Regions from separate parts of the Arthrobacter sp. LAR12-1-1.1 genome, predicted to be linked through region 2. Evidence: riboswitches for the same ligand, from Rfam matches in the RefSeq annotation. Region 2 holds a riboswitch; the other holds the start of a gene.

Region 1 (7,415 bases), on a different contig from region 2:
GCGCCAGGTTCAGGCCCATGATGGTGTCCCCCGGACGGATCAGCGCATGCATCACCGAGGCGTTGGCCTGCGCCCCGGAGTGCGGCTGCACGTTCGCGAATTCCGCACCGAACAGGGCCTTGACCCGGTCGATCGCGAGCTGCTCCACAACGTCGACGTGCTCGCAGCCGCCGTAGTAGCGCTTGCCCGGGTAGCCCTCGGCGTACTTGTTGGTCAGCACCGAACCCTGCGCCTGCATCACAGCCCTGGCGGTGTGGTTCTCCGAGGCGATCATCTCCAGCCCGTCCCGCTGGCGGGTCAGTTCGGCGTCGATCCTTACAGCGATCTCCGGATCCAGCGCGGACAGGTCCGCGTCCAGGCTCGCGGAGACGACCTGCTCAAACGCGACGGTACCCGTTGCGGCGCTCACAGTTCGCCGCCGTTCTTGGACGCGTACTCTTCAGCCGACATCAGCGGGCCTTCTTCGGTCACGGCCACCTTGAAGAGCCAGCCGGCACCGTACGGATCGCTGTTGATCAGCGCGGGATCCGAAACGACGTCGTCATTGATCTCCACTACCTCGCCCGTCACCGGGGCGTAGAGGTCCGAGACGGACTTGGTCGACTCGACCTCGCCGCAGGTCTCCCCCGCGGTCACCGTCGACCCAACTTCCGGCAGGTCCACGTAGACGATGTCGCCGAGGGCGTCGGCGGCCACAGCCGAAATCCCAATCCCCGCAGGGCCCGATCCGTCGGCAGCAACCCACTCGTGTTCAGCGGAGTACTTCAGTTCGGCTACAACTTTGCTCATTTATCTCAATCCTTAAGTTCGTATGTGGTTTCGACAGGCTCAGCCAGCGGCGGCTGGCTACTTTTGGCGCTTGTAGAACGGCAGTGCGACAACTTCGAACGGCTCCGCCTTGCCACGCAGGTCAATGTCCAGGGCTGTGCCCGGTGCGGCGTGATCGACGTCGACATAGGCCATGGCGACGGGGTACCCCAGGGTGGGGCTCGGCTGTCCGGAGGTCACTTCGCCCACCACGTTGCCGTCCTTGAGGACCGGGTAGTGGCCGCGGCCGGCCCGGCGGCCCAGGCCCTTGAGCCCCACGAGCTTGCGGCCGGTTGTGGAGCCTGCGCCGGCTGCCTTGAGTTCGCTCAGGGCAACCTTGCCGATGAAGTCCGACTCCTTGGCGAGCGAGACGACCGGTCCCAGGCCTGCGGCGTACGGGTTGCCTTCGCGGGAGAGTTCGTTGCCATAGAGCGGCATGCCGGCTTCCAGACGCAGCGAGTCACGGCAGGCCAGACCGGCGGGGATGAGCCCGTGGCCGGCCCCGGTTTCCAGCAGCGCTTCCCAGAGGCCGGCGGCGTCCTCGCTGGGAACGTAGATTTCGAAGCCGTCCTCGCCGGTGTAGCCGGTGCGGGCGAGGAGCAGATCGTGGTCAGTACCGTTGACGGTGATACGTACCTCAACCGCTGCGTAGTACTTCAGCTCGGTGACCAGGACATGCTGCTCGGCCGGGACCAGCGTCAGCAGAATGGCCTCTGCGTTCGGTCCCTGGACGGCGATCAGCGAGGTTTCGGCGGAAACGTCCTCCACCGTCACGTCGAACCCGTCTTCCTTGCCGGAAACAGCCCTTTCGGCCAGTGCCGCGGCAACCACCGCAGCGTTGCCGGCGTTGGGGACCACGAGGTACTTGTCCTCACCACGGCGGTAAGAGATGAGGTCATCGATGATGCCGCCGTCTTCCTGGCAGATCAGCGAGTACTTCGCTTTGCCGACGGCGACCGCCGAGAGCTTCCCGGCCAGGGCGTAGTCGAGGAACGCTGCGGCGTCCGGGCCGCTAACCCAGACTTCGCCCATGTGGGAGAGATCGAACAGGCCCGCGGCGTTGCGGACCGCGTGGTGCTCGGCCAGTTCCGATTCGTACTTGAGGGGCATCTGCCAGCCGCCGAAGTCCGTGAAGGAGGCGCCGGCTTTTTTGTGCTGCTCGTAGAGAGCGGTGTAGTTCTCACTCATCAGGGATCCTTAGTTCTCGAAGTCGGAAAGCGGCGGGCAGGAGCAGACCAGGTTGCGGTCTCCGGCGGCGCCGTCGATGCGCCCGACCGGCGGGAAGTACTTGTCCTGCCTGAGTGTGTGGACGGGGAATGCGGCCTGCTCACGCGGGTACTCGCGGGTCCAGTCGGTGCTGATGACGGCTGCGGCGGTGTGGGGTGCGTTGCGCAGCGGGGAGTTCTCCACCGTGAAATCTCCGTTGGAGACCTGGTCGATCTCCTGGCGGATGGTGATCATCGCCTCGATGAAGCGGTCGATCTCCGCAAGGTCCTCGGACTCGGTGGGCTCCACCATCAGGGTGCCCGCCACGGGGAAGGACAGCGTGGGGGCGTGGAAGCCGAAGTCGATCAGGCGCTTTGCCACGTCCTCGGCGGTCACGCCGGTCCTGGCCGTGAGTTCACGCAGGTCCAGGATGCACTCGTGCGCCACCAGCCCGCTCTCCCCCGTGTAGAGAACCGGGAAGTGCTCATCCAACCGTGCGGCAATGTAATTCGCCGCGAGCAGGGCCGACTTGGTCGCTTCGGTGAGGCCCTGGCCGCCCATCAGCTTCACGTACGCCCAGGAGATCGGCAGCACACCGGCCGATCCGTAGCGTGAAGCGGAGATCGCAACACCAGTTCCTGGTTCGATACCGCCGGCTTCGTGCGCCGCCTTGTTCGCGTCCCCTGGCATGAACGGTGCAAGGTGTGCCTTGGCAGCAACCGGGCCGACGCCGGGTCCGCCGCCGCCGTGCGGGATGCAGAAGGTCTTGTGCAGGTTCAGGTGCGAGACGTCGCCGCCGAACTTGCCCGGCTGGGCCAGCCCCACGAGGGCGTTGAGGTTGGCGCCGTCGACGTAGACCTGCCCGCCGGCGGCGTGGATCGCGTCGCAGACCTCGCGGACGTCGGCGTCGTAGACCCCGTGGGTGGACGGGTAGGTGATCATGATCGCCGAGAGGACGTCCTTGTTGGCCTCGATCTTGGCGGCGAGGTCCGTGTGGTCGATCGTGCCGTCCGAAGCCGTGGCCACGACGACCACCTTCATGCCGGCGAGCACGGCGGAGGCGGCGTTGGTGCCGTGGGCCGAGGCCGGGATGAGGCAGACGTTGCGCTGCTCGTCTCCGCGGGAGTGGTGGTAGCCGCGGATGGCCAGCAGGCCGGCGAGCTCGCCCTGGGATCCGGCGTTGGGCTGGATGGAGACCTGGTCGTAGCCCGTGATCTCGGCGAGGTCAGCTTCGAGGCCGCTGATGAGCTCGCGCCAGCCCTCGGTCTGGGAGTCCGGGGCGAAGGGGTGGATGGAGGCGAACTCCGGCCAGGAGATGGCTTCCATCTCGGCCGTGGCGTTCAGCTTCATGGTGCACGAGCCCAGCGGGATCATGGTGCGGTCCAGGGCGAGGTCGCGGTCCGAGAGGCGGCGGATGTAGCGCAGCAGCTGGGTTTCGGAACGGTGCGTGTTGAAGACCGGGTGCTGCAGGAAGTCGGAGGTGCGCAGCACTGTCTCGGGCAGCTCGAAGCCCTTGGCCTCCAGGACCGGACCGGCGCCAAAGGCGACGACGACCGCGGCGAGGACCTCCGGCGTCGTGGTCTCATCGACGGACACGCCAACTGTGTCCGCGTCGATGAGCCGCAGGTTGATGCCCCGGGCCCCGGCGGCGGCGATGACCTTGGCGGCCTTGCCGGGCACGCGGACCGTGAGGGTGTCGAAGAAGGAGTCGCTCGCCAGTTCGCGGCCGGCGATCTTCAGCGTGGCGGCGAGGGCGCGGGTGTTGTTGTGGACGGTCTCGGCGATGGCTTTCAGCCCGTCGGGGCCGTGGTAGACGGCGTAGAACGAGGACACGATGGCCAGCAGTGCCTGCGCGGTGCAGATGTTGGACGTGGCCTTCTCGCGGCGGATGTGCTGCTCGCGGGTCTGCAGCGCCAGGCGGTACGCCGGGACGCCGGCGTTGTCTTTGGAGACGCCGACGATGCGGCCGGGGAGCGTGCGTTCCATGCCCTCGCGCACCGCCATGTAGGCGGCGTGCGGGCCGCCGAAGAACAGCGGCACGCCCAGGCGCTGGGTGGAGCCGACGGCGATGTCTGCACCCTGCTCGCCCGGAGGGGTGATCAGGGTCAGGGCCAGGAGGTCCGCCGCCACGGTGACGAGGGCGCCGCGTTCCTTGGCAGCGGCGATCACGCCGGACTGGTCCCACACCCGGCCGGAGACACCGGGTTGCTGCAGGACGACGCCGTTGATGACGCCCTCGGGCAGGCCCTTGGAGAGGTCGGCGACCTCCACCTCGAAGCCCAGGGCCTCGGCGCGGCCCAGCACAATGGCGATGGTCTGCGGGAGGCAGTCGGCGTCGAGGACGGTCTTGGCCCCGGCCGCGGACTTGTTCTTGTTGGCGCGGCGCATGAGGAGCACGGCCTCGGCGACGGCGGTGGCCTCGTCGAGGAGCGACGCATTGGCGACCGGGAGCGCGGTGAGGTCCTGGACCATGGTCTGGAAGTTCAGCAGCGCCTCGAGGCGGCCCTGGGAGATCTCCGGCTGGTAGGGCGTGTACGCGGTGTACCAGGCCGGGGCTTCGAGGATGTTGCGGCGGATCACCGGCGGGGTGACGGTGTCGTAGTAGCCCTGGCCGATCATCTGCACGGCCGTCTTGTTCTTGGAGGCGAGCTTGCGCAGCTCGGCCAGCACCTGGACTTCGCTGAGGGCGCTGTCCAGCGTGAGGGGCTTTTCCTGGCGAATGGAATCGGGGACCGCGTTGTCAACGAGGCCATCAACGCTGTCGTAGCCGACGGCCTTGAGCATGGTGTCGATGTCGGCCTGGCGGCGGGCGCCGATGTGGCGATCTGCGAAGGTGGACGGGGACGATTGAACCGTCATGAGAGGAACTCCATAATTCAGGTGGCATCAAAACGCCACGATGATTCGGGTTCCTCCCCGCTCTGTATTGGACCTGAGAGTTTCCGTTTTGCCCTGCTGATTGCAGCGCGCCACTTGCACCGTCGGTGAGCCCGGTTGCCCGGACTGCTTTCCAGAGTTGCCTTGCCGCGGCGGTACGTGGGCCTGAGAGATTCCTGGGGAGGATTTGCTCCTACGGCGCCTGCTGAACGTACCGGCAGGACTCTCCCGCCGCAGATCATAAGCCGTGCCACTGGTCGGTGACACAGCTCACAATTTATCTGGTTCCCGGGCAGGATGCAAAATTAATTTCAATTGAGTCGCTGTTTCCTGCACCACGGGGGTGCCTCCCCGCCGTCGAATGCCAGCCAAGGAACAAGTCCATCCCCCGGGGCCGTTGGGCTACTACGACCTGCCGTCCGCTGACGCTGGCAGCACCCTACACACCCGGACCGAGACCACGGGAAACGCGAACCCTTCGAATATGATCGCGTGATGCCTCTCCTTATCGCTCCGGACGCAAGCTACCACTCCTCCTGGCTGGAAGGATCCGCAGAATTTGACGGCGCCCACCGGGACGGCGGGGGCGCGGAGGACTGGTCCCTGGAAGAACTCAAAGATGCCCAGTCGTTCCGCCGCTTTGTCGACGCCCTCATCAATGACGCTCGGCCGGAGAGCCCGCGGAAGCCAGGATATGTGCCCTGCACGTACTTGTGGATCATGGAGGGTGACACGTTCCTTGGCTCACTGGCCATCAGGCACGAACTGAACGACTTCCTCTTCAACGAAGGCGGGCACATCGGCTACAGCGTGAGGCCCTCCGCCAGGCGTCGCGGCCACGCAGCGAGGGCGCTGGCTGATGCCTTGCCGATTGCCCGTGAACTGGGAATCCCCCGGGTTCTTCTCACATGCGATGAGGATAATGCAGGCTCCCGGACGACCATCGAAAAGAACGGCGGCGCCTACGAGGACACCCGCAACGGCAAACGCCGCTACTGGGTCGACACCGTCTGACCGGGCACGCCCCGAACGAACTGATCTCCGTTTACAGAGCGTGAAGTCGGTGCGACGCTGAACGCAATTCGGCCCGCGCGGGCTGTCTTCGAACTGGGGGTAACGAAAATGCAATGGGGCACGCCGCAACCGGAAAGTCCGTGGCCGCATGACATGGTGATCCGCGTCAATGACGATCCACACCACCTGACTCTCCTTCTGTTTGTCCGGCAGGCATGGTCCATGGCCGGCGACCTCAACATCCCGCCCCTAAGCCCCGTACCAGACTGTGGTCATTCCCGGATGCCGGAATCGGCTGATGCCTCCACGTGGGAGAAGCGCTGGAAAACGTCATGGGACCAGGCCTGGAGCTGGTACCAGATCGAAGATCCAACGCACCATCCCACGCCCGCGGAATTGCGCGAGTCCGGGGACGCCAGTCAGGGGTTGAATCCTTTGATCCCACCCTTTTGGACTCAACGGTATGAATGGGAAGGTCTGGACCGCGAGGCTTATCAAGCCTGGGACCGAAGCCTGATCCCGAAATTTCCCCACGATGCCGAACCCCGAAGTCTCCAAGAACTCATCCCGGCATGGGAAAGCGGAATCGACACTGTCATCGTGCTGCCGTACGAGGGGTACTTCGCACACCGGCTGAGCCGGCGACACCTCGTTGTGTCGGCCGCAACCAGGAATACCCCTGAGCACTACAGCAGGGCGCTACGAGAAAACGCACTCTAGACCCGCTGAGGCCGGGCTACCTCTCCTGTTGAGGGGACGGGCACGGAAATACGCGTCGGTCACGGCCACCGTTGGGGCGTTAATGCCGCGCAGGCCCGAACCAGCTGGCCAGCGCATCCTCCAGCCCCCGCTGAGTCCCGTCTCCCGTCCACGCCACATGCCCGTCAGGCCGGATCAACACGGCAGCAGGACCGCTGACTGAACCGATCACCGGAAGCTCCCACCCGCCGTCGTACGTGGCGTCCACCAACTGCACCCGATCCATCCACGGCCCCGGGTCGATGCTGCCCGGCGCGCCGAGGTTGAGCAGCACCGCACGGGCATCGTGCAGGAAGGTGAACACGCGCCGCGGGCCGTTGGCGGTGACGACGTCGAGATCGGGCATGCGGCGCCCGAGCAGCGGGTGCCCCTCACCGAGGTCGTAGCGGACGTCCAGGCCGGAGATGAGGCCGCCCAGCCGCTTCCGGGCCTCATCGATCGTCAGCAGGCCGGCCACCGTGTCGGCCAACGCACCGATGCGCGGGTCGGCCCTCTGCATGATTGACTGCGCCATCGTGTGCTTCAGCGCACGGGCCCCGGCGGGGTGCCGCTCGGCGTGATAGGTGTCCAGCAGGCGGTCCGGCGCAATACCCTTGACCACCTGGGCGAGTTTCCAGCCGAGGTTCACGGCGTCCTGGATGCCGAGCCCGATCCCCTGCCCGCCCGAAGGAGCATGGATGTGCGCGGCATCCCCGGCCAGCAGCACGCGGCCGCTGCGGTAGGCCGCGGCCTGCCGCGTGGCGTCGGTGAAC
Region 2 (21,252 bases):
CTCAGTCATCGGTGGCTGTCCTTAGTTGGCGGAGTCGTCGGAGTGGTCCTCGAAGGCTTCGAGGGGCGGGCACGAGCAGATCAGGTTGCGGTCCCCCGCGGCGCCGTCGATCCGGCCGACCGGCGGGAAGTACTTGTCCTGCTTGAGCGTGTGGACCGGGAAGACGGCCTGCTCACGCGGGTACTCGCGGGTCCAGTCGGTGCTGATGACGGCTGCGGCGGTGTGCGGGGCGTTGCGCAGCGGGCTGTGCTCCACGGTGAAGTCGCCGTGGGCCACCTGGTCGATCTCTGCGCGGATGGCAACCATGGCGGTGATGAACCGGTCGATCTCGCCAAGGTCCTCGGATTCGGTGGGCTCCACCATCAGGGTGCCGGCAACCGGGAACGCGAGCGTGGGAGCGTGGAAGCCGTAGTCGATCAGGCGCTTGGCGACGTCCTCGGCGGTCACGCCGGTCTTGGCCGTGAGTTCGCGCAGGTCCAGGATGCACTCGTGGGCCACGAGGCCGCCTTCGCCGGTGTAGAGAACCGGGAAGGAGTCGTTCAGGCGGGCCGCGATGTAGTTCGCCGCGAGCAGGGCCGACTTGGTGGCCTCGGTGAGGCCCCGGCCGCCCATCAGCTTCACGTACGCCCAGGAGATCGGCAGCACACCGGCCGAGCCGTAGCGGGAGGCGGAGATCGGGGTGCCGTCGGCCGGGTCGGCGTTGTTGGCATCGCCGGGCATGAACGGTGCCAGGTGGGCCTTGGCAGCAACCGGGCCGACGCCGGGTCCGCCGCCGCCGTGCGGGATGCAGAAGGTCTTGTGCAGGTTCAGGTGCGAGACGTCGCCGCCGAACATGCCCGGCTGGGCCAGCCCCACGAGGGCGTTGAGGTTGGCGCCGTCGATGTAGACCTGCCCACCGGCCGCATGCACGGAGTCGCAGACCTCGCGGACGTCGGCGTCGTAGACCCCGTGGGTGGACGGGTAGGTGATCATGATCGCCGAGAGGACGTCCTTGTTGGCCTCGATCTTGGCGGCGAGGTCCGTGTGGTCGATCGTGCCGTCCGAAGCCGTGGCCACGACGACCACCTTCATGCCGGCGAGCACGGCGGAGGCGGCGTTGGTGCCGTGGGCCGAGGCCGGGATGAGGCAGACGTTGCGCTGCTCGTCTCCGCGGGAGTGGTGGTAGCCGCGGATGGCCAGCAGGCCGGCGAGCTCGCCCTGGGATCCGGCGTTGGGCTGGATGGAGACCTGGTCGTAGCCCGTGATCTCGGTCAGCTGGGCTTCGAGGTCCTCGATCAGTTCGCGCCAGCCCTCGGTCTGGGAGTCCGGGGCGAAGGGGTGGATGGAGGCGAACTCCGGCCAGGAGATGGCTTCCATCTCGGCCGTGGCGTTCAGCTTCATGGTGCACGAGCCCAGCGGGATCATGGTGCGGTCCAGGGCGAGGTCGCGGTCCGAGAGGCGGCGGATGTAGCGCAGCAACTGGGTTTCGGAACGGTGCGTGTTGAACACCGGGTGCTGGAGGTAGTCGGAGGTGCGCTCCACGGCGGAGTCCAGGCCGAAGCCCTCAGATGTGTCGGTCACCGACGCGCCAAACGCGGCGATGACGTCGGCGACGATAGCCACCGTCGTGGCCTCATCGGCGGAGATGCCGACAGTGTCGGCGTCGATGGCCCGCAGGTTGACGCCCTTGGCGTCGGCGGCCGCGATGATCTCTGCCGCCCGGCCCGGCACGGAGACGGTGATGGTGTCGAAGAATGACGTGTGCAGCACGTCCAGCCCGGCGGCCTTCAGGGAGGCGGCGATGGTCTTGGCGTGGACGTGGACCGACTGGGCGATGGCCTTCAGCCCGTCTGGGCCATGGTAGACGGCGTAGAACGAGGACACGATGGCCAGCAGTGCCTGGGCGGTGCAGATGTTGGACGTGGCCTTCTCGCGGCGGATGTGCTGCTCGCGGGTCTGCAGGGCCAGGCGGTAGGCGGGGACGCCGGCGTTGTCTTTGGAGACACCCACGAGGCGGCCGGGCATGGAGCGCTCCAGCCCCTTCTGCACGGCCATGTAGGCGGCGTGCGGGCCGCCGAAGAACAGCGGCACGCCGAAGCGCTGGGCGGAGCCGACGGCGATATCCGCACCCTGCTCGCCCGGAGGGGTGATCAGGGTCAGGGCCAGGAGGTCCGCGGCCACAGTGACCAGCGCGCCGCGTTCCTTGGCGTCGGCGATCACCGCGGTGTGGTCCAACACGCGGCCGGAGACGCCCGGCTGCTGCAGGACGACGCCGTTGATGACGCCCTCGGGCAGGCCCTTCGAGAGGTCCGCGACCTCGACCTCGAAGCCGAGGGCTTCCGCGCGGCCCTTGACGATCGCGATGGTCTGCGGGAGGCAGTCGGCGTCGAGGACGGTCTTGCCGTCGTGCGCCGTCTTGTTCTTGTTGGCGCGGCGCATCATCAGCACGGCCTCGGCGACGGCGGTGGCTTCGTCCAGCAGCGATGCGTTGGCGATCGGCAGGCCGACGAGGTCCTGGACCATGGTCTGGAAGTTCAGCAGGGCTTCGAGCCGGCCCTGGGAGATTTCCGGCTGGTACGGCGTGTACGCGGTGTACCAGGCCGGGGCTTCGAGGATGTTGCGGCGGATCACCGGCGGGGTGAGCGTGTCGTAGTAGCCCTGCCCGATCATCTGCACGGCGGTCTTGTTCTTCGCTGCCAGCTTGCGCAGCTCGGCGAGGACTTCCACCTCGCTGAGGGCGGCGGCGAGCGCGAGATCGGAGTCCTGACGGATGTCCTTCGGAACGGCGGTGTCCACCAGGGCGTCGACGGTGTCGTAGCCGACAGCCTTCAGCATGGCGTCGACGTCGGCCTGGCGGCGCGCGCCGATGTGCCGGTCAACGAAGGACGTGGAGGCTGGGGTAACAGTCACAAGGAACTCCATAACTCAGGCGGCGCAGGGTACGCCACATTGATTCGGGTTCCTCCCCGCTCTGTATTGGACCTGAGAGTTTCCGCGAAGCCTGCGTTTCAGGGGCTCCGCTTGCACCGTCGGTGAGCACAGCATGTCCGGGACACGCCTGCTACTTTCCAGAGATGCCTTGCCGCGGCGGTACATGGGCCTGAGAGATTCCTGGGGAGGGTTTGCTCCTACGGCGCCTGCTTGTACCTACTTGCAGGACTCTCCCGCCGCAGATCAAAGGCGTATTCAGTTGGGTGATTAATCGTGGGTGACAACAGTCACAGCTCCCATTCTCCTATGCCGGGCGCGCGTCCGCAAACTCCCTGCCAGCCGCCGACCCAGGTTACGGGCGACAAGCCGCCCCCGGGTGCGTCCGCCAACACGAGTTCGCCGGACAGCGGCCAGGTCGCCGCAACTTTGCGGCGAACTCGCACGCTTCCGGCGAGTTCGGCGGGGTGGGCGGGAGCGGGCGGGGTGGGCGGGAGCGGGCGGGGTGGGCGGGAGCGGGCGGGAGCGTCAGCGGCGCAGCTTCTCGACGGCGGCCAGCAGGCTCTCGACGTCCGCTTCGACCTCCGGAAGCGGCCCGCCGGGGCCCCGGCCCAGCATGGCGTTGAAGTACAGCCCGTCCCCCATGTACAGGACGGCCTTCGCCATGGCGGGTCCGACGTCGGCCGCCAGCAGTTCCAGCCAGCTCGCCTGGGCGGCGGCGAAGCGGCGGAGGGTCTCCCCGTGCGCCACCTCGGCGAGCCGCGTGGCCGCCACGAAGACCCGGTCCATGGGCGTGTCCGCCCACACCGAGGACCTAATGAAGTACGCCGCCGCCCCTTCGGGGGCCGCCGCCATGGCGGCAACATCCGCAGCCAGATGCCGGTCCAGCCGTTCCAGCAGGACCGCGATCATCGCCTCCTTGGTCGGGAAGTGGTAGAGCAGGCCGCCCTTGGAGACGCCGGCCCGGCGCGCGACGGCGTCCAGCGTCGCGGCGCGTTCACCGACTTCGATGAGCAGGGATTCGAAGGCATCGAGGACGGCCTCGCGGGCGACGGGTTTCCTGGGCATGCCTCCCATCATGCCTGCCCAGCCCTTCATTTCTTAACTGTACCGTCCAGACGGTATAGTTATGTCCTATGAGCATTTCATCGATCACCGCAGCCACCAGCATCCCGGCGGCCACCGGCCCCCGGGCACCGTGGCGCGACTGGGTGGCGCTGGCCCTGCTAATGTTCCCCGTCCTGCTCGTGGCCGTGGACAACACCGCCCTGACGTTTGCCCTGCCGGCCATCGCCACCAGCCTGTCCGCTTCCGGCGTCCAGCTGCTCTGGATCGTCGACGCCTATCCCTTGGTCCTGGCCGGACTGCTGGTCGCTATGGGCAGCCTCGGCGACAGGATCGGACGGCGCCGCCTGCTCTTCGTGGGCAGCGCGGGTTTTGCCGCGGTTTCGGCCGCGACGGCGTTCGCACCGAGCGCCGAATGGCTGATCGCCGGCCGTGCCGGGCTTGGCCTGTTCGGCGCCATGCTCATGCCGTCCACTCTTTCCCTGATCCGCAATATCTTTCCGCAGCCCAACCGGCGCAGGCTGGCCGTGGCGATCTGGGCCGCCGGCTTCTCCGGCGGCGCCGCCCTCGGCCCGATTGCCGGCGGCTGGCTGGTGGAACACTTCTGGTGGGGCGCCGTCCTGCTGGTCGCAGTGCCGATCATCCTTCCTCTCCTGGTGCTCGGTCCGGCGCTGATACCGGAATCCCGCGACCCGAACCCCGGCCGCGTGGACGTGCCCAGCATTGTCCTGTCCCTGCTGGTCATGGTGCCGGTCGTCTACGGGATCAAAACCCTCGCCACCCACGGGCCCGCACCAGAGGCCTTCGCGAGCATTGGAGCCGGCCTGCTCATGGGCTACGTGTTCATCCGGCGGCAGCGGGCACTTGCCCGCGGGGAAGGTACGGCGCCGATGCTCGATGTCAGCCTCTTTGGCAACCGGATCTTCAGCACGGCCATCATCGCCAACGTCCTGGCGCTGTTCTCCTTCAACGGCTTCATCCTGTTCCTGGCACAGCACCTGCAGCTGGTCGAGGGCCAGTCCCCCTCGGCTTCCGGAGTCGCCATGGTCCCGGCCCTCATCGCCACTGTCGTGGCGGGGCTGCTCGTGGTCCCGCTGGTGCGCAAGGTGCGGCCAGGCTTTGTTGTGGCCGGCGGGCTGCTGCTGAGCGCGGCGGGCTATTTCCTGGTGGCGTTCGGCGACCACAGCCATGGCCCGTCTCTGCTCCTGGCCGCGCTGCTGGTTCTCTGCCTGGGGGTGGGCGCCGCGGAGACGATTTCCAATGACCTGATCCTGGGTGCGGCGCCTGCCGACAAGTCGGGGGCCGCCGCCGCCATCTCCGAGACCGGCTATGAAGTGGGGTCTCTGCTGGGCACGGCGATCCTCGGCTCGATCCTGACGGCTTCCTATCAGGGCAACCTCCGGCTCCCCGAGGGGGTGTCCGGGCTCGTCCCGGCAGAGGCCACCAGCCAGGCGGGTGAAACCCTCGCCGGCGCGGTGGAGCTCGCCCACATGCTTCCGGCTCCCCTGGCGGAGGCAGTGACGGCTGCCGCGCGCACGGCGTTCGACTCCGGCGTCCACGTCACGGCGTCAATCGCGCTGGTCCTGATGACCGGGGCCTGCGTCCTCGCCGCCATTGTCCTGCGGACGGTGCCGAAGGCCAAATAGCTTGGACAGCAGCGTCCTGCGCCGGAAGAAATCCGGCGCCGGACGCTGCTGGTTTAGGGTCGGACCGGTGGGAGCCGGTCCCTACTTGTCCTCCGGAGTGGTCACGCTGGCGTTTGCCCGCATGGTCTCGGCATTCACCATCCAGGCATACTGCTCAAGCTTGGCAATGAAGGCGTGCAGGAGGTCGGCGGTGGTGGGGTCTTCCTCATCAACTTCATCGTGAACTTTGCGCATCGTGCCGACGGCCGCCTCGAGGGCCGCGACAATCCGTTCGATGGCGTCCTTCGTGTTGATCAGGCCCGCGGGGAACTCGGCGAGTGCGGTGGACTTGGAAACCGTGGAACTGCGGCCGTCCGGCAGGGCGTGGAGGGCGCGCATGCGCTCGGCGAGATCGTCCGCGAACTCCCGGGCGGCGTCGACGATCTCGTCCAGCTGGAGGTGGAGGTCCCGGAAGTTAGTCCCGACGATGTTCCAATGCGCCTGCTTGCCCTGAACGTGGAGTTCGATCAGGTCCACTAGGACCGCCTGCAGGTTGGCCGTCAGTGTAGGTGTCGCTTTCATGCATCCTCCTCAATAGAACCGGTACCGTGCGGGCCGCGCGCACCATTTGCTGGCACCGCGGCCGATGCTTCCGACGCTACCGCAGGGCAGCGACGGGCCGCGACGGTTCGGGGAGGAATTTCTCGGTCAGCTTACTAAGTCGGCTTACTAACCGTTTCGGGAAGCTGAGACTGCCCCGTTCCTATGTTCCGTTAGGCACGGGCGAGGGAGAGATTCTTGACGCTGTCTGCCCCCTCTTCGCGGGACAGCAGGACCTCCCTGCGGGTCTCTTCGGCGCAGCGGACCATCTGGTCAATGCTTTCCTGCGAACAACGCCGACAGGCCTGCGCCGTCGTCGTAGGGGGCGTCAGTCCGGACCACGTTTAGCGGAAAGCCGGGGTGTTCTCCTCCGTACCGTCGGCAGGACCGGCCGCTTCGTTAGGCGCCGTGGTGACGGGCCGGTTCCGCAGGGGCGGCCGACGTGGGCCAGAATCCCCATGCCAAGGCTGTTGCGCGGTATTAGGGTGGGAGCTGACGGGGCCACGCGGCCCGCCCCGTTGGACGCCTGCTCTGTTGCAGTTCGTCCCTTGCAGTTGGTCCATTGCCAGGAAACGACGGCCGTCCGCCTCGTCAGGAAGGCCAGCCATGGTGCCATTTCCCGCTCTGGAGCAGCCGTTGAACCCGTTTCCCCGCTATGAAGCCATGCGGGACAGTGAACCCGTTTTCCAGGATCAGGAGACCGGGGTGTGGCATGTGTTCCGCTACGATGACGTGCAGCGGGTCCTGTCCGAGCACGCCACGTTTTCTTCCCGGATCGGCGGGGACAACCCCTCCGAAACGGGCCAGCTCTTCGCCGCCAGCCTGATCAACACGGACCCGCCCAGGCACCGCCAGTTGCGTTCCCTGGTGTCCCAGGCGTTCACGCCACGGTCAGTGGAAGCGCTCGGCCCGCGCATCTCGGAACTCACCGACGAGTTGCTGGACCCGGTAGTTGCTGCCGGTTCCGCGGACCTGATCGACCAGCTGGCCTATCCGCTGCCGGTCATCGTCATCGCGGAGCTGATGGGCATCCCGGCCGCGGACCGGGACCGGTTCAAGCAGTGGTCCGACGTGATCGTGAGCCAGACCCGCCCCGGCGCCGACGAGTCCGGCCACATGGCCGCACACCGGGAAATGGCGGAGTACTTCATGGGCATGATCGAGCAGCGGCGGCGCCAGCCGGGCCATGACCTCATCAGCGCGCTCCTCGCGGCCGAGATCGACGGGCAGAAGCTCAGCGCCATCGAGCTGCTCGGATTCTGCGCCCTTCTGCTCGTTGCCGGCAACGAGACCACCACGAACCTGATCGGCAATGCGGTGCTGTGCTTCACCGAAGCGCCGGGCACGGCGGAACGCCTCATCGCCGAGCCTGCCCTGCTCCCGCAGGCGATCGAAGAGGTGCTGCGCTACCGCTCCCCCGTCCAGTCCATGTACCGGATCTCCGCCGTCGACACGACCGTGCGGGGCCTGCCGATCCCTGCGGGGTCGCCGATCGTGGCGTGGATCGGCTCGGCGAACCGTGACGCGGAGCAGTTCCCGCACCCTGACGTGTTCGACGTCGGACGCTCACCGAACCGTCACCTCGCCTTCGGCCAGGGCATCCACTTCTGCCTCGGCGCTCCCCTGGCCCGGCTCGAGGCCAGGATCGCGCTGCAGGCCGTGCTCTCCCGGCTGCCCGGCTTGGCCGTGCGACCCGGGGCGCAGCTGGAGCGGATGGAAAGCACGATCGTCTACGGAGTGAAACAGCTTCCCGTGTCCTGGCTGGCTGCCTGACGGCGAGCGCCGCCTCCGTTGCCCTATCAGTTGTGGCTGCTACTGATTGACTTTGCCGTCGGAATGACAGCCGTAAGTGATAGGGCAACGCGGGGCGCTAGCGTTTCCACCGGAAGGGTGTGCCTCCGGCCCATTTCGACGCCTAGGGGCACCTCGCTCCGCGCGCGTCGAACTGCCTAGGAGTCGAACTGCCCAGGAATGGGCTGATCGCACGCCCAGCTGACTTGTCAGTCGAAGAAGTACGCGGGTTGGCGAGGTGGACAATTGCATCATCGGCAAGGGCGCAGCGCACGAAATGCTCCTGATCCACCGTGATGCCACCAAGGCCTTGAGTTCGCAAATCGCGCAATGCGCCGCGTTGCTCTGCCGCCCCGGCCATCACCAGAAGTGCGCCACGTCCACCACTAGCCGTGACCCGGTGCCCGGCCCGGACAGGGACAGGACCCGGAACGGCAGCCGCGCGCGGACCCCCAGGCCCAGGCTGCTATACCCTTCGAAGCTGCCCGCCCACGCCACCTGCCGGAACGTCTGGTAACCGGTCACGTCCGCCAGCTCACCCTTGTCCGCCGGGTTGTAGGTGGGATTGCCGGCGTCGTCGTATGCGGGCGCATTGACCGTGAGCTGGATGAAGGCCTGGCCCCGCAGCGGGATCGGCAGGCCGGACCCGTCCTGCACCACCTCGGGCACGTAGCGGACGGTGTAGCCGGCCACGGGGCCGTTGAGGTCGATGACCAACCGGTCAAAACAGTAATGCTGACCGGTCCGCACATTCACCACCTTGGCCTGGCTCATGGCCGGATCCGTTTTGACCAGCGAACCCCAGACCAGGCCGCAGTACGGGTCCGCGGCTGCCGGCGCCGGCGCAAGCACCCCGAGACCGGCGGCCATCAGCACTGCCGCGAGCAAAGCGTGAATCTTCTTCAACTGGGTCCTCTTCAACCCCGCCACCCCCTGGTGCTGCCCGAGCCCTTGAGCTGGCCAAACAGTCAGCGCAGGTCAGACGCTTCCAGCGTAGGCGGCCCCGAACCGGCGGGCGAGGTCCTCATCCGTTTCGGCGCCCAACCGTTAAAGTGGCCCGTTGCTGGTCACGGACGGATTGCACGGACACATCCCGCCAGGTTCCTTCACGAACAGATAACGCCGGCAGCCGCGGGCCACGCCAGGAACGGCGAAGCGCCGGCACCCCCGAGGGTCCGGCGCTTCGTGCGGTCTTGGTGTTGCTGAAAGATTCTTAGCCTTCGCAGTCGCGGCAGTACTTCATGCCGTTCTTTTCAAGGGCCACCTGGGACCTGTGCCGGACCAGGAAGCAGGAGGAGCAGGTGAATTCATCGGACTGCTCCGGAACAACAATGACCGTCAGCTCTTCGCCGGACAGGTCCGCACCCGGAAGATCGATGCCTTCAGCGGTGTCGTTCTCGTCGACGTCGATCACAGCAGTCTGCGCGCCGCCGCCGCGGGACGCCTGCAGGGCCTCCAGCGACTCAGCGGGAGACTCTTCTTCTGTCTTACGTGGGGCGTCGTAATCGGTAGCCATATCGGGGTTCACTTTCGTTGCTGCGCAGCGCCATTTCAGGCACCTCAGTGAAGCAGTTTAGGACATTATGCATGGAGTTGAGGAATAGTGTGGCCAATCAGACACAATGAGTCGGACGGGGCGCGGAAGCCCGGGTCGGCGGCCCCGGGACGCCCCGCGTCCGCGGCCCGCGGTGGGCAGTTCAGGCGACCGGCCAGACCACCAGCGTCTGCCACTTCGCCGGGTCGGGCTCGGCACCGGGATCGGTGAGGTAGTACTCCCACATGGCTTCCCCGGGGCTCGCACCGTCCTGCCGCATCCGCGCCATGATCGCGCCGTAGGTCTGCTGCAGTGATTCGTAGGGCCCGATGTGCATCGCCTCGTAGGCCCGGCCTGCGGGGAGTGCCCCGGCGATGACCTCAGTGTCCGCGCCGCTTGGGTTCGTGAAAGGTGCGGCGAGGGGGAACCCCGCCTCCACGTCGACGACGTCGGTCGGTTTGCCCCGGTACAGCGCGAACGGGGGTCCGGCCAATTGGACATGCTGATCCTGCACCGCACCCATGACGGCGCCGAAGGCACGGCCGAAAAAGTCGCGCAGCGCATTCATCGGGACAGTCTCACGCACCACTGCAGTCGGCTGTTCCTTGAGTTGGGCGGGCTTGATGTCCGGAGCCGCCCCGGGGTTCGTTGGAGTCATACGCCCAGACTCTGCCGCGCCCAATCCGCGGTCTAGGGCCTTACGGCCCGCGCCCACGGAGCGGCCTGCGGCGTGTTCGCCCGCACGTCCGGACTCGGCGCACGTACTGCCGCGAATAAATAAATGAACTTTATTCATATTAGGTCTTGCCCGGCGCGACCATCGCCTAAATACTAAATGAACAACGTTCATTTATGTGACGCCCGTCTCACTGGAGTAGCCATGATCGAAATCACGTCCCTCGACACCCCGCCCTCCCTCGCCCGCACCACGTCGTCCCGAAGTGCATCGTCCAGCCGGCCAGCACTGCGGGTCGGCGTCGTACAGCACCGCTGGCATCCTGACGCCGCGGCCCTGCACGCGGAACTGGACGAAGGCATCGGGCGGGCCGCCCGGTTGGGAGCCGCCGTCGTCTTCCTGCCCGAGCTCACACTGTCCCGGTACCCCGCGGATACGCTTCCCGAAAACGACACCACCCGGGCCGGGGCCCCGCGCCCGCGGCCCTCGGACATCGCCGAGGACCTGTTCACCGGCCCCACGTTCCGGTTCGCGGCGGACGCGGCCCGCCGGCACGGAATCTGCGTCCACGCTTCGCTGTACCAGAAGGCGGAGAACCCGGACGGTTCCGACGACGGCCTGGGCCTGAACACTGCCATCCTGGTCTCCCCCGAAGGCGAACTGCTGGCACGCACGCACAAGCTGCACATCCCCGTCACAGCCGGCTACTACGAGGACAAATTCTTCCGCCAGGGCCCGGACGGCGACGATGCTTACGAGGTCCATTCCCCCGCCGAGCTCGGCGGCGCACGGTTGGGCATGCCCACCTGCTGGGACGAATGGTTCCCGGAGTTGGCGCGGATTTACTCCCTCGGCGGGGCAGAACTCCTGGTCTACCCCACCGCCATCGGCTCCGAGCCGGACCACCCGGACTTCGACACCCAGCCGTTGTGGCAACAGGTCATTGTGGGCAACGGCATTGCCAACGGGCTGTTCATGGTGGTCCCCAACCGCTGCGGCAGCGAAGGCACCCTGAACTTCTACGGCTCCTCCTTCATCTCCGATCCCTACGGCCGGATCCTCGCGCAGGCACCACGGGACGAATCCGCGGTGATAGTGGCGGACCTCGACCTCGACCAGCGCCGTGACTGGCTCACGCTCTTTCCCTTCCTGGCCACGCGCCGCCCGGACACCTACGCGCGGCTGACCGAACCGGTACGCGCCGATGCCCCGCTCGGCCTCGACGCCTATGAGCCCACTGCGTATGAGGCCACCGCGTATGAGGCCACTGCGCAGAAGGTCACGGCATGAGCGCCTGGCGGATGCCGTCCGAAACGGCACCCCAGGACCGTGTCTGGATGGCGTTCCCCACCGGCGGCTACACCCTGGGCGAAACAGAGGCAGAAGCCCACGCCGCCCGCTCCGTCTGGGCCGCCGTCGCGAACGCCGTTGTGGAATTCGAACCGGTCACCATGCTGGTGGCGCCGGCGGATGTGGAGACCGCCGCCCGCTACCTCCACCCGGACATCGAGGTGGTCACCGCCGCCTTGAACGACGCCTGGATGCGGGACATCGGCCCCACGTTCGTCCTGGACGACGGCGGCCGGCTCGGCGCCGTGGACTGGGTGTTCAACGGCTGGGGCGGCCAGGGCTGGGCGGCCTGGGACAAGGACTCGCTCGTGGCAGCTGCCGTCGCGGCACGCTCGGGGGCCAGCCACCTCGTCTCGCCCCTGGTGAACGAGGGCGGCGGCATCCACGTCGACGGCGAAGGAACGGTCCTCGTCACCGAGACGGTGCAACTGGATCCGGGCCGGAACCCGGGGCTCAGCAAGGCCGCCGTCGAAGCCGAACTGGCCCGGACCCTGGGCACCAGCCACGTGATCTGGCTTCCCCGCGGGCTGACCCGGGATTCGGAACGGTTCGGCACGCGCGGCCACGTCGACATCGTCGCGGCCATCCCGTCTCCGGGCACCTTGCTGGTCCACTCCCAGCAGAACCCGGCACACCCCGACTTCGAGGTCAGCCGCGACATCATCAGCCACCTCGCCACCACCCGCGACGCGGCCGGCCGCGAATGGAACATCATCGAGGTCCCCGCCCCGGAATCCCTGACCGACGAGGACGGCTTCGTCGACTACAGCTACATCAACCATCTGGTGGTCAATGGCGGCGTCATTGCCTGCACGTTCGGCGACCCGATGGATGAAAAAGCCTTGCGCATCCTCGGCGACGCCTACCCCGGCCGCAAAGTGGTGGGCATCGACGCCCGCCAGCTCTTCGCCCGCGGCGGCGGCATCCACTGCATCACCCAACAGCAACCGTCCGCCTCCCACAAGACAGGTCAGCCATGAGTCAGACAATCGGCCGCGAAGACGGCACCACCACCGCCCACGGCGCAGTCGATCCCGCCGGCTCGAAGCACGGCATCACGGGCAAGGGGCTCAAGGGCGGACAGCTTGGCCTGCTCGCCGTCGTCGTCCTGGGCATCTCCTCCGTGGCGCCCGCCTACAGCCTGACCAGTTCGCTGGGACCGGCCGTCGGCGCCGTGGGCGTGCAGCTGCCGGCAATCTTCATCGTCGCGTTCATCCCCATGATCCTGGTGGCGTTCGCCTACCGCGAGCTCAACGCCGACTCCCCGGACAGCGGCACCACCTTCACGTGGGCCACGAAGGCATTCGGCCCGTTTGTCGGCTGGATGGGCGGTTGGGGCCTGCTGGCCGCCAACATCATCGTCCTGTCCAACCTGGCCGGCGTCGCGGTGGACTTCTTCTATCTCTTCCTGGCCCAGGTGTTCAACAACCCCGAACTCGCGGACCTGACCTCGAACACGGCCGTGAACATTGTGACCTGCCTGGTGTTCGTGGCACTCGCCGTCTGGGTCAGCTACCGCGGCCTCCACGCCACCAAGCTCGTGCAGTACAGCATGGTCGGCTTCCAGGTGCTGGTCCTGGCCGTCTTCATCATCATGGCGCTCAGCCACGCAGCCTCGGGTGACTCGGGCACCGCGATCGCGTTCAGCTGGGACTGGTTCAACCCGGCGAAAATCGAGAGCTTCGAGCAGTTCACCGCCGGCATGTCACTGGCCGTCTTCGTCTACTGGGGCTGGGACGTCTGCCTCACTGTGAACGAGGAAACCAAGGGAGGCAGGGGCACCGCCGGGCGGGCAGGAACGACGACGGCGGTGGCCGTCCTGGCCCTCTACCTCGCCGTGATCGTGGCCACCATGATGGTGGCCGGCACCGGTGCCGACAGCATTGGTTTGAACAACCCGGACAACCAGGCGAATGTCTTTGCCGCACTGGCCTCCCCTGTCATGGGTCCGCTGGCCATCCTGATGTCCCTGGCCGTGCTCTCCGGCACCGCGTCCTCCCTCCAGTCCACCATGGCCTCCCCCGCCCGGAGCCTGCTGGCGATGGGGCACTACGGGGCACTGCCGCCGCGCTTCGCGTCCGTCAGCAAGCGCTTCGGATCCCCCGGCTACGCCACGGTGGTTGCGGGCCTGCTGTCCGGCGGCTTCTACGCCGTTATGAAGGTGGTCAGCGAAAACGTCCTCAACGACACCATCATGGCCCTTGGCCTGATGATCTGCTTCTACTACGCCCTGACGGCGTTCGCCTGCACGTGGTACTTCCGGCACAGCCTGTTCTCCAGCGTCCGTAACTTCTTCATGCGGCTGCTGTTCCCGGTCCTGGGCGGCCTGGTCCTCACCGTGGTCTTCTTCCAGACCGCCGTGGACAGCTGGGCGCCGGAGTTCGGCAGCGGCTCCGAGGTCTTCGGCGTGGGCCTGGTGTTCATCCTGGGCATCGGCATCCTCGCCCTCGGCGCCGTGGTGATGCTGGTGACCGCGAAGCTGCATCCGGGCTTCTTCCGGGGCGAGACCATCCGGAAGGACACCCCCGCCCTGGTGGTTCCCGAGTAGCCGCCAGCGGCAATGGACGGCGCACGGCTTTGCCCCTGCCGCGGGGCAAAGCCGTGCGTTTGCTGTCGGTGGGGCCTTGCACTTATTGATTGGGACTAAAGGCAAACTTCTTGCTGGGCGGCGCTCACGGGCCGACTTTCAACAGTTCCGGCTCTGGCTCTGCCTCCGCCACCAAAGTGCCGCTATTGCGTCGACGCAGGCGCTTCTCGACCACGAATCCCGCCAGGCCAAGGATCACGAAAACCACAATTACTGCGTAGTTTTGGTACCAGGGCGCTTCTGGCTGTCGCGGCCAAGCGATATTGACGATCTCAAAGCCCAACCACAGCAGCGCGGCCACGTTCACTACTGTTCCAAAAACTCCCAGGCTGAAGGGTCCGGCCTTCCACGCTCCTTTCAGCCGAACCACCAGGGCGGCCAGCACTGGAAAGATGAATGCCACGTAGAAGCCGGCCGTCGCGAACGCAATGAGGGCGCCGTACACCTGTGATGCCGACAGGGCAAGAATAATCATTGAAGCGACCGCAGAGACTATGAGTGCGTTGATGGGCAGCCGGTCGGTCTTGCTGAGGCGCCTCAGAACCTTGGCCGCAGGCAGGGCGTCCAGCCGGGCGAATGCGAAAATTGATCGTGAGACAGCTGCCTGCAGCGCCACTGTCCCTGCGATAAATCCCAGGACGATGGTCACCAGGAGCGGTTTGGTGATTCCCTCGCCAAGATTGGCAGTGAGGGTTGTGGTAATCGGGTCCGGGTCTGCCCCCGACATGGCGGCACCAATATCCGGGATTGCGAGGAGCAGGGCCAGGCACGAAAACGTGATGACAGATGCCACCGTGACCAGGGACGTCAGGACAGCCCGCGGCACTCTGCGTTCGGGTGACCGGACTTCCTCGGCTATGGCGCCCGCACTCTCAAATCCCACAAACGACCATCCGATAATTGCCACGGCCGCCATGAAAGGCCCAAAGACATACGCGGTGGTGTCAGGCGCGGATCCGAAGGAGTCCAGAATCGTGCTGAGGGAATTTCGGCGATGGAAGATGATCAGTACCAACCCGACCCCCAGGCTGGCGATGACCTCGCACACGATGCTCACAGTCACCAGCAGACTCAGCCATTTCCTGCCGGCGGAGTTGGCAATCGTACTGACCAACAAGATGACGGCGCCCAGCATGATTTTCGTTGTGGTGTCAGGCTGTTCGATGCCGAACAGTGAGGCCAGAAATGTGCCTCCACCGAAGGCTACAGCGGCAACTGTGATGATGAGGGTCCAGATGTAGGCCCATCCTGCGTACCAGCTGTAGGTGTGCCCGAGAAGGGACCTGGACCAAAGGCAGACCCCGCCGGCAACAGGCCAACGCGAAGCGAGCTCGGCAAGTACAGCCGCTACCAGGGCCTGGCCCAAGAGGACAACCAACAGACCCCACCAGAAGGCCGGCCCTGCGGCCATCAGAGCCAAGCCAAATACTCCGTATAAGCCGATGATTGGCGACATGAAGGCAAACGCCAAGGAGAAGGAGGACCAGAACCCCATCTCCCGTTTGAGTTGGAGGGATTCAGGATTAGGGGTCTGTGGTGGACCAGGTGCATCCGACAACAGCTGGGACGGGGAGTTCATTGCTATGAGCCTTCTTTCGCTGGGACGGTCTTGGGGGTGAAGCTTCACAACGAGCTGCGGGCGTGGCTGAAGCGCGGCCAAGGGCTTCGCCCTTGGCCTGTTGTGTTTTGGGGTCACCAATGTTCGCCGTGCCGCCGGGCTCAGCAGTCCGCGGCTCAGTAGTCCGGCGTTCAGCAGTCCGGCGTTCAGTAGTCCGGGTACAGCTCCGCGGACGCTGTGACAGGGTTGAGGGGCTCGGCGATCAATGCAGGGTCACCGAGGGCCGCGTCCGCGAGCGCTTCGCATGTCGAGAAGCGGACGTCGCCTCGTTCCAGCGCCGTTTCGATCACGGTCCGCAGGGCCTCCAGCCGTCCTGCCCGTCCCGTGAGGAACGGGTGGCACGTGAGCATGAAGAGCGCGCCATGACGTCGCATTGCGTCGATCTCGTGAATCCACATATCAGCGACCACCAGTGGCGACTGGATGATTTCGCCGATCTTGGGTTCCGGAAGGAAGGCATACTGCTCCCAGTCGTCCAGGCTCCAATGTGGGGGGAGCTCCGCAACTGTCCCCGCCGGGGTTTCAATGAGATACGGGACGTCCGCATCCATCAGGCTGGAATCGTATGTCAGCCCGTACTCAGCCACCAGCGACGGCGTCTGCCACGAGGGCTGCCACAGTGCGGCGCGATGCCCTTTTGGCGAAATGCCGAAGCGCCCGAGTGCGGCAAGCGCCAGATCGAAGTCGGCGCGTTCGTCGTCGAAACTCATGTTCACCGCGGTGCGGTGAGTGTGCGAGTGGTGCGCGATCTCGTGTCCCGATTCCAGGACTTGTTCAACCATGTGGGGATATCGTTCCGCGGTGACTCCTGGAATGAAGAACGTCGCCGGCTGCTGTACATCCTTCAACATTTGGAGAATCCGAGGAACGCCCACCTTGGGTCCGAACGCCTGGTGAGTCATCGCCATCGCATTGTCGGCGTAGCGGCGGCCGGCGGCCAGGATGGGGGACTCGGCGTCGACGTCGAACGTCAACGCCGCAACGCATGCCGCCCCCTGCCTCCAGCCGCTCTTATCGACGTCAGAAGTCATGGCCCGAGAGCCAGTCTGCGTAATCGCCGAGGGCCCGCTGCAGGGGCCAGGCCGATTCGTAGCCTAGATCCCTGGCCGCGGAAGCGATGCTGAAATGGCCCTGCAAGTCCAGGGTTGGATCCGTCCCTGGCCCGATCTCCACGGTGGCGTCCGGGAATGCGATTCGAACTTCTTTGACTACGTCGCTGAGGGTCCAGTACTCGCTGCCGGAGATGTTGTACGCCAGAGGCCTGGCCGAGGCCGTTTCCGGTGCCTGGACTGCCGCAAGTACGGCAAGAGCGACGTCGCGGACGTAGACCAGGTTGTACCGGTGGTCGGCCCCGTGGTCCTGTGAGAACGAACCGTCGCGGACCACGCCGCGCATAATGTCCCGCATGACCTCATCCATGCGGTTGCCGGGTCCGTAGACCTGGCCGATGCGCAGGGAGATGACGTCGATTCCATACCTTTCGCCGTAGACCTGTCCGAGCCATTCCCCGGTAACCTTCGTCACGGCGTACGGCGTCGTCGGATTTACGGGCTCCGATTCGAGAACCACAGGTGCTGAGGTCTTTCCGTACACGCACTCGGACGAGAAGAAGATGATCCGTTTGACGCCGTGGAGTCGAGCCGCCTCGAAAACCGCTACCGTTCCCTCGACGTTGGCAGCAAAGGTTGCCAGGGGAAAGCTCAGGGAATAAGTCGGGTGGGAGATGGCTGCGGTGTGGACGATGGTGTCCACGTCGTGTTCCTTGAATACCTCGAGGAGGCGGGGGATATCGAACAGCTCGCCCTGAACGGACACGACGTCGGGGCGTGGCGCCTCGAGGAAGTCCCGGTTGTAGCTGACCGTTTGATGGCCGGCGTCGGCAAGTTCGTTGACTATGTGGCGTCCCGTGAATCCGGCACCACCTGTGACCAGGACAGAGCTCATGTGATTTTGCCTTTCAGTACGAGAGTTAGGTGTGGGATTCAATGTCCGAGCGGGAACGTCGTGGTTCGACCACCGTCGACAACAAGGTTTGTTCCCGTGACATATGAGGATTCAGGGCCCAACAGCCACAGCGCCGCCGCAGCAATCTCCTCGGCCAGGGCGAATCGGCCAAGCGGTACGGACGCTTCGTCCCTGGCGCGTTCTTCTTCGTTCGCGAACTCGGCCGCAAGCATCGGAGTATCTGTCGTCCCCGGCGACAGGGCGTTGACCCGGACGCCGGCAGGTGCGAGTTCGGCGGCCAGTGACCGCATCATCGACAGGACACCGCCCTTGGTCGCGGTGTATGCGGTGTAGCCAGCCTGGCCGACGAGTGATAGCTCGCTGGCGGTGCAGACGAGCGATCCACCGCCGTTGGCTGAGAGCGTTCGCGCCGCTGCCCTGGCGAAGTGGAATGTGCCGGTCAAGTTCACCCGGACCAGTCTCTGCCACAGCTCGTCGGACGTTTCGGCGATGGGCGCAACACTGGAGATTCCTGCGGAGTTGAACGCTCCGCTCAGTGGTCCGAGTTCAGCTTCCGCCTGGGCGAAGGCGCTATCGACCTGTTGGGACTCAGAGACGTCGGCCTCAAGGAAGATCACAGCGCCCGAGAGTTGGCGTTTTGCGTCTTCAAGCAGACGGTCCGGGAGCCCAACTGCCGCAACCTTTGCCCCCTGCGCCAGAAGCGCCCGAGTGGTCGCGAGACCGATGCCGGAGCTGGCTCCGGTGACAAGGTAGGCCTTGTCCTGAAAATGGCTCATGTCTTCTCTTCCCCATTGGTTGTGGCACGGCAGGCGCAGCCTAGAAGGCTGATTTAGCCAACGAGCGCACGGGTGTGGTCGTTAAGGAACATGCCGCGGGGGTCGAACTCCCGGCGTATCTGGATGAAGGTGTCCAACTCCGGGTAGAGACGCTCCAAGCGGCTCCGCGTCATGAAATGGATCTTGCCCCAGTGTGCCCGTGGCTCGAATTCCTGCAGCACCGCATCCGCATCCCGGAAGAAGGGCCAGTAGTCGGTCCCCGGTTCGGTGGTCAGGGTAATGACGGTGGTGTCGCGCCCTTGGAACTGGGACATGTAACCTTCGTCGGCTTTCACCCAGCGGACCTCAACGGGGTACTTCTGGTCGGAGTGCTTGGTGCGGATCAGGTCCTGGACAGCCTCGACGGCCTCCAAGCCGTGTTCGCTGGGAACGAAGTACTCGAGCTCATGGAACGGTGTGGTGAATCCGCCCGGGTAGATGCGGTACGACCGGTCCAGCCGGGCACCCTCCGTGCGGGAAATTTCACGCTCGTCCTTGACCTGGGCGATGTTGTACCGCTTGGTGTAGCTGCGGTTCGCCATGCCCTGGCCAGGCGAACCGGGCAGGTCCAGGAGCTCGCATGAATCGTCGTCCGGGCACCAGAGGAAGGAGTAGTGCCGGTTCCCGTCGATGTCGGCCTGCCAGGTTGCCGCGGTCTCCGCCCACGTGGGATAGGTAATCTCCTCCTGCAGGTAATAGCGGTCCTCGACCGCCAGTTCTACCTCGAGGAAAATCCCGAGCGTCCCCAAGGCGACCTGGGCGGCCCTGAGTTCGCGGAGCTGGCCTTCACCGATTTCGACGATTTCGCCGTAGCCGTTGATCAGCCTGACCCAACGCAGGGCTGATGAGAAGCTGCCCAGGTTTTTTCCGGAGCCGTGGGTGCTGGTCGCGAGTGCCCCGGCGATCTGCTGCTTGTCGATGTCGCCCTGGTTGCCCAGTGCCAGCCCCTGCTCCCACAGCGGATCGCCGAAGGCGTTGATGGTTGTGCCGGCCAGGGCCCGCGCACGGCGCCGCATGAGGTCGGTTCCGGTGATGGCCGAGAGTGCGGACATGTCCATCAGGACGCCGCCCGTCTGGACCAGCGGTGAGGACGAATGCCCTGAGCCGACTGCGCGCACGGGCAGGCCTTCGCGGATGGCGAACCGGACGGCGTCGAGCGCTTCCTGTTCGTTCCGCGGCCGGACGGTGAAGGCCGGCGTGGCGCTCTGGTTGCCGCCCCAGTTGGTCCACGTTACATCTGTTCCGAAGGGAGCGGACGGGGTTGCGGCGCGCGCCGACGACGCCGAGTGGGGATGATTCATGGTGGTCATAGCTGAGCTCCGATCCTGGTCTTAACGCTCATGCGCCGTGGTTGATCATGACGTGCTTTGTCCGGGAGTAATCGTCCAGGGCATACAGCGAGAGGTCGCGGCCGTAGCCGGATCCCTTGAATCCGCCCCACGGAACCTCGCAGGCCAGCACCAGGTGGGAATTGACCCAGACGGTGCCGAAATCGAGTTTCTTCGGAACGCTGAGCGAGAGGCTCGAATCCCGCGTCCATACCGAGGCGGAAAGGCCGTAGGGGCTCTCGTTGGCCCGAGTAATGGCCTCTTCAGTGGAGCTGAAGGACTCGACGGTGACGACGGGACCGAAGATTTCGTGGGTAGCAATATGCGCCCCTGCCGGTACGTCGCTGATCACCGTGGGTTCAATGAAGTAGCCGGGGCCTTCCAGGGCAGAGCCCCCGATGGCCACCTGGAGACCGGCAGCCTTTGCCTCCGCGAGCGCTTCCTTCACGCGGTCGAAGTGCGGGCGCGAAATCATGGGACCGATTTCGACGTCGTCCCCTGCGCCCGGGGCGCCGACGACGAGCGTGCCGACTTCCCGTACCAAGTGCTCAGTGAACTCCTCAGCCACGGATTCGTGGACGAGCACGCGGCAGGCGGCGCCACAGTCCTGGCCGGCATTCCAGAAGCCGGCGTTTCGCACGCCGGCGGCGGCCGCGCGGAGATCGGCGTCGGGGAAGACCACAACAGGGGCCTTGCCGCCGAGTTCCAGATGGACGCGCTTGACGGACCTGCCCGCGGTCTCCGCAACCGCCTGTCCGCTGACGACGCTCCCCGTCAACGCAACAAGGGCCACATCGGGGTGTTCGGCGAGCCGCTGTCCAACGGTTCGGCCTTGTCCCGTCACGATGTTGAGAATTCCATCGGGGATGCGTCCAGCGACCAGTTCTACCAGCTTTAGCGTCGAGAGCGGAGTCTGCTCCGAGGGCTTGAGGACGATGCTGTTTCCGGCGGCCAGGATGGGCGCGATCTTCCAAGCAGCCATCAGCAGCGGGTAGTTCCACGGGGTGATGACGCCGACGACGCCGACGGGTTCCCTGAGGATGACCGACGTGTGCCCGGTGGCGTAATCGCCACCTGCCATGGACGTCAGCGTGCGGGAAGCCCCGGCCATGAATCGGAAGGTGTCGATGGTGCTTGAGACATCGTCCTCCGCGACCGCTCGCGGTTTGCCGGTGTTGGCGGACTCGATGATTTCGAATGCTTCACGGTTGGCTTCAATGATGTTGGCGATCAGGGAGAGCACCTCTGACCGTTCCTTCGGGGTCGTGGCCCCCCAGGACTTCTGGGCCGCCACGGCCGCCTCAACCGCAACGTCCACATCCGAGGCTGTGCCGGCCTGCACCGATGCAATGACCTGCTCTGTGGTGGGATCTACGACGTCGATCAGCCGA

Evidence for each region. Region 2 has a riboswitch for glycine ahead of gcvP (aminomethyl-transferring glycine dehydrogenase). Riboswitches for the same ligand answer to the same signal wherever they lie in the genome.
Region 1: it holds a riboswitch for glycine, as region 2 does, so the genes downstream of both, gcvP (aminomethyl-transferring glycine dehydrogenase) here and gcvP (aminomethyl-transferring glycine dehydrogenase) in region 2, are expected to answer to the same signal.

Annotation. Positions count from the first base shown of each region.
Region 1 is NZ_JBEGIG010000024.1:1,563-8,977, reverse strand. It holds partial or broken gene MRBLAR12_RS16030 (serine hydroxymethyltransferase) at 1-409, opposite strand, end outside; gene gcvH (glycine cleavage system protein GcvH) at 406-789, opposite strand; gene gcvT (glycine cleavage system aminomethyltransferase GcvT) at 847-1,995, opposite strand; gene gcvP (aminomethyl-transferring glycine dehydrogenase) at 2,005-4,872, opposite strand; glycine riboswitch at 4,925-5,032, opposite strand; glycine riboswitch at 5,034-5,131, opposite strand; gene MRBLAR12_RS16010 (GNAT family N-acetyltransferase) at 5,386-5,904, shown strand; gene MRBLAR12_RS16005 (hypothetical protein) at 6,013-6,624, shown strand; gene MRBLAR12_RS16000 (FAD-dependent monooxygenase) at 6,704-7,415, opposite strand, start outside.
Region 2 is NZ_JBEGIG010000016.1:18,466-39,717, reverse strand. It holds gene gcvT (glycine cleavage system aminomethyltransferase GcvT) at 1-9, opposite strand, end outside; gene gcvP (aminomethyl-transferring glycine dehydrogenase) at 22-2,901, opposite strand; glycine riboswitch at 2,941-3,056, opposite strand; glycine riboswitch at 3,058-3,156, opposite strand; gene MRBLAR12_RS12015 (TetR/AcrR family transcriptional regulator) at 3,436-3,975, opposite strand; gene MRBLAR12_RS12010 (MFS transporter) at 4,044-5,618, shown strand; gene MRBLAR12_RS12005 (Dps family protein) at 5,700-6,179, opposite strand; gene MRBLAR12_RS12000 (cytochrome P450) at 6,804-7,970, shown strand; gene MRBLAR12_RS11995 (AMIN-like domain-containing (lipo)protein) at 8,349-8,894, opposite strand; gene MRBLAR12_RS11990 (DUF4193 domain-containing protein) at 9,202-9,504, opposite strand; gene MRBLAR12_RS11985 (GyrI-like domain-containing protein) at 9,686-10,180, opposite strand; gene MRBLAR12_RS11980 (nitrilase-related carbon-nitrogen hydrolase) at 10,403-11,488, shown strand; gene MRBLAR12_RS11975 (agmatine deiminase family protein) at 11,485-12,528, shown strand; gene MRBLAR12_RS11970 (APC family permease) at 12,525-14,096, shown strand; gene MRBLAR12_RS11965 (APC family permease) at 14,221-15,630, opposite strand; gene MRBLAR12_RS11960 (polysaccharide deacetylase family protein) at 15,900-16,784, opposite strand; gene MRBLAR12_RS11955 (NAD-dependent epimerase/dehydratase family protein) at 16,774-17,697, opposite strand; gene MRBLAR12_RS11950 (SDR family NAD(P)-dependent oxidoreductase) at 17,736-18,494, opposite strand; gene MRBLAR12_RS11945 (D-arabinono-1,4-lactone oxidase) at 18,548-19,843, opposite strand; gene MRBLAR12_RS11940 (aldehyde dehydrogenase family protein) at 19,872-21,252, opposite strand, start outside.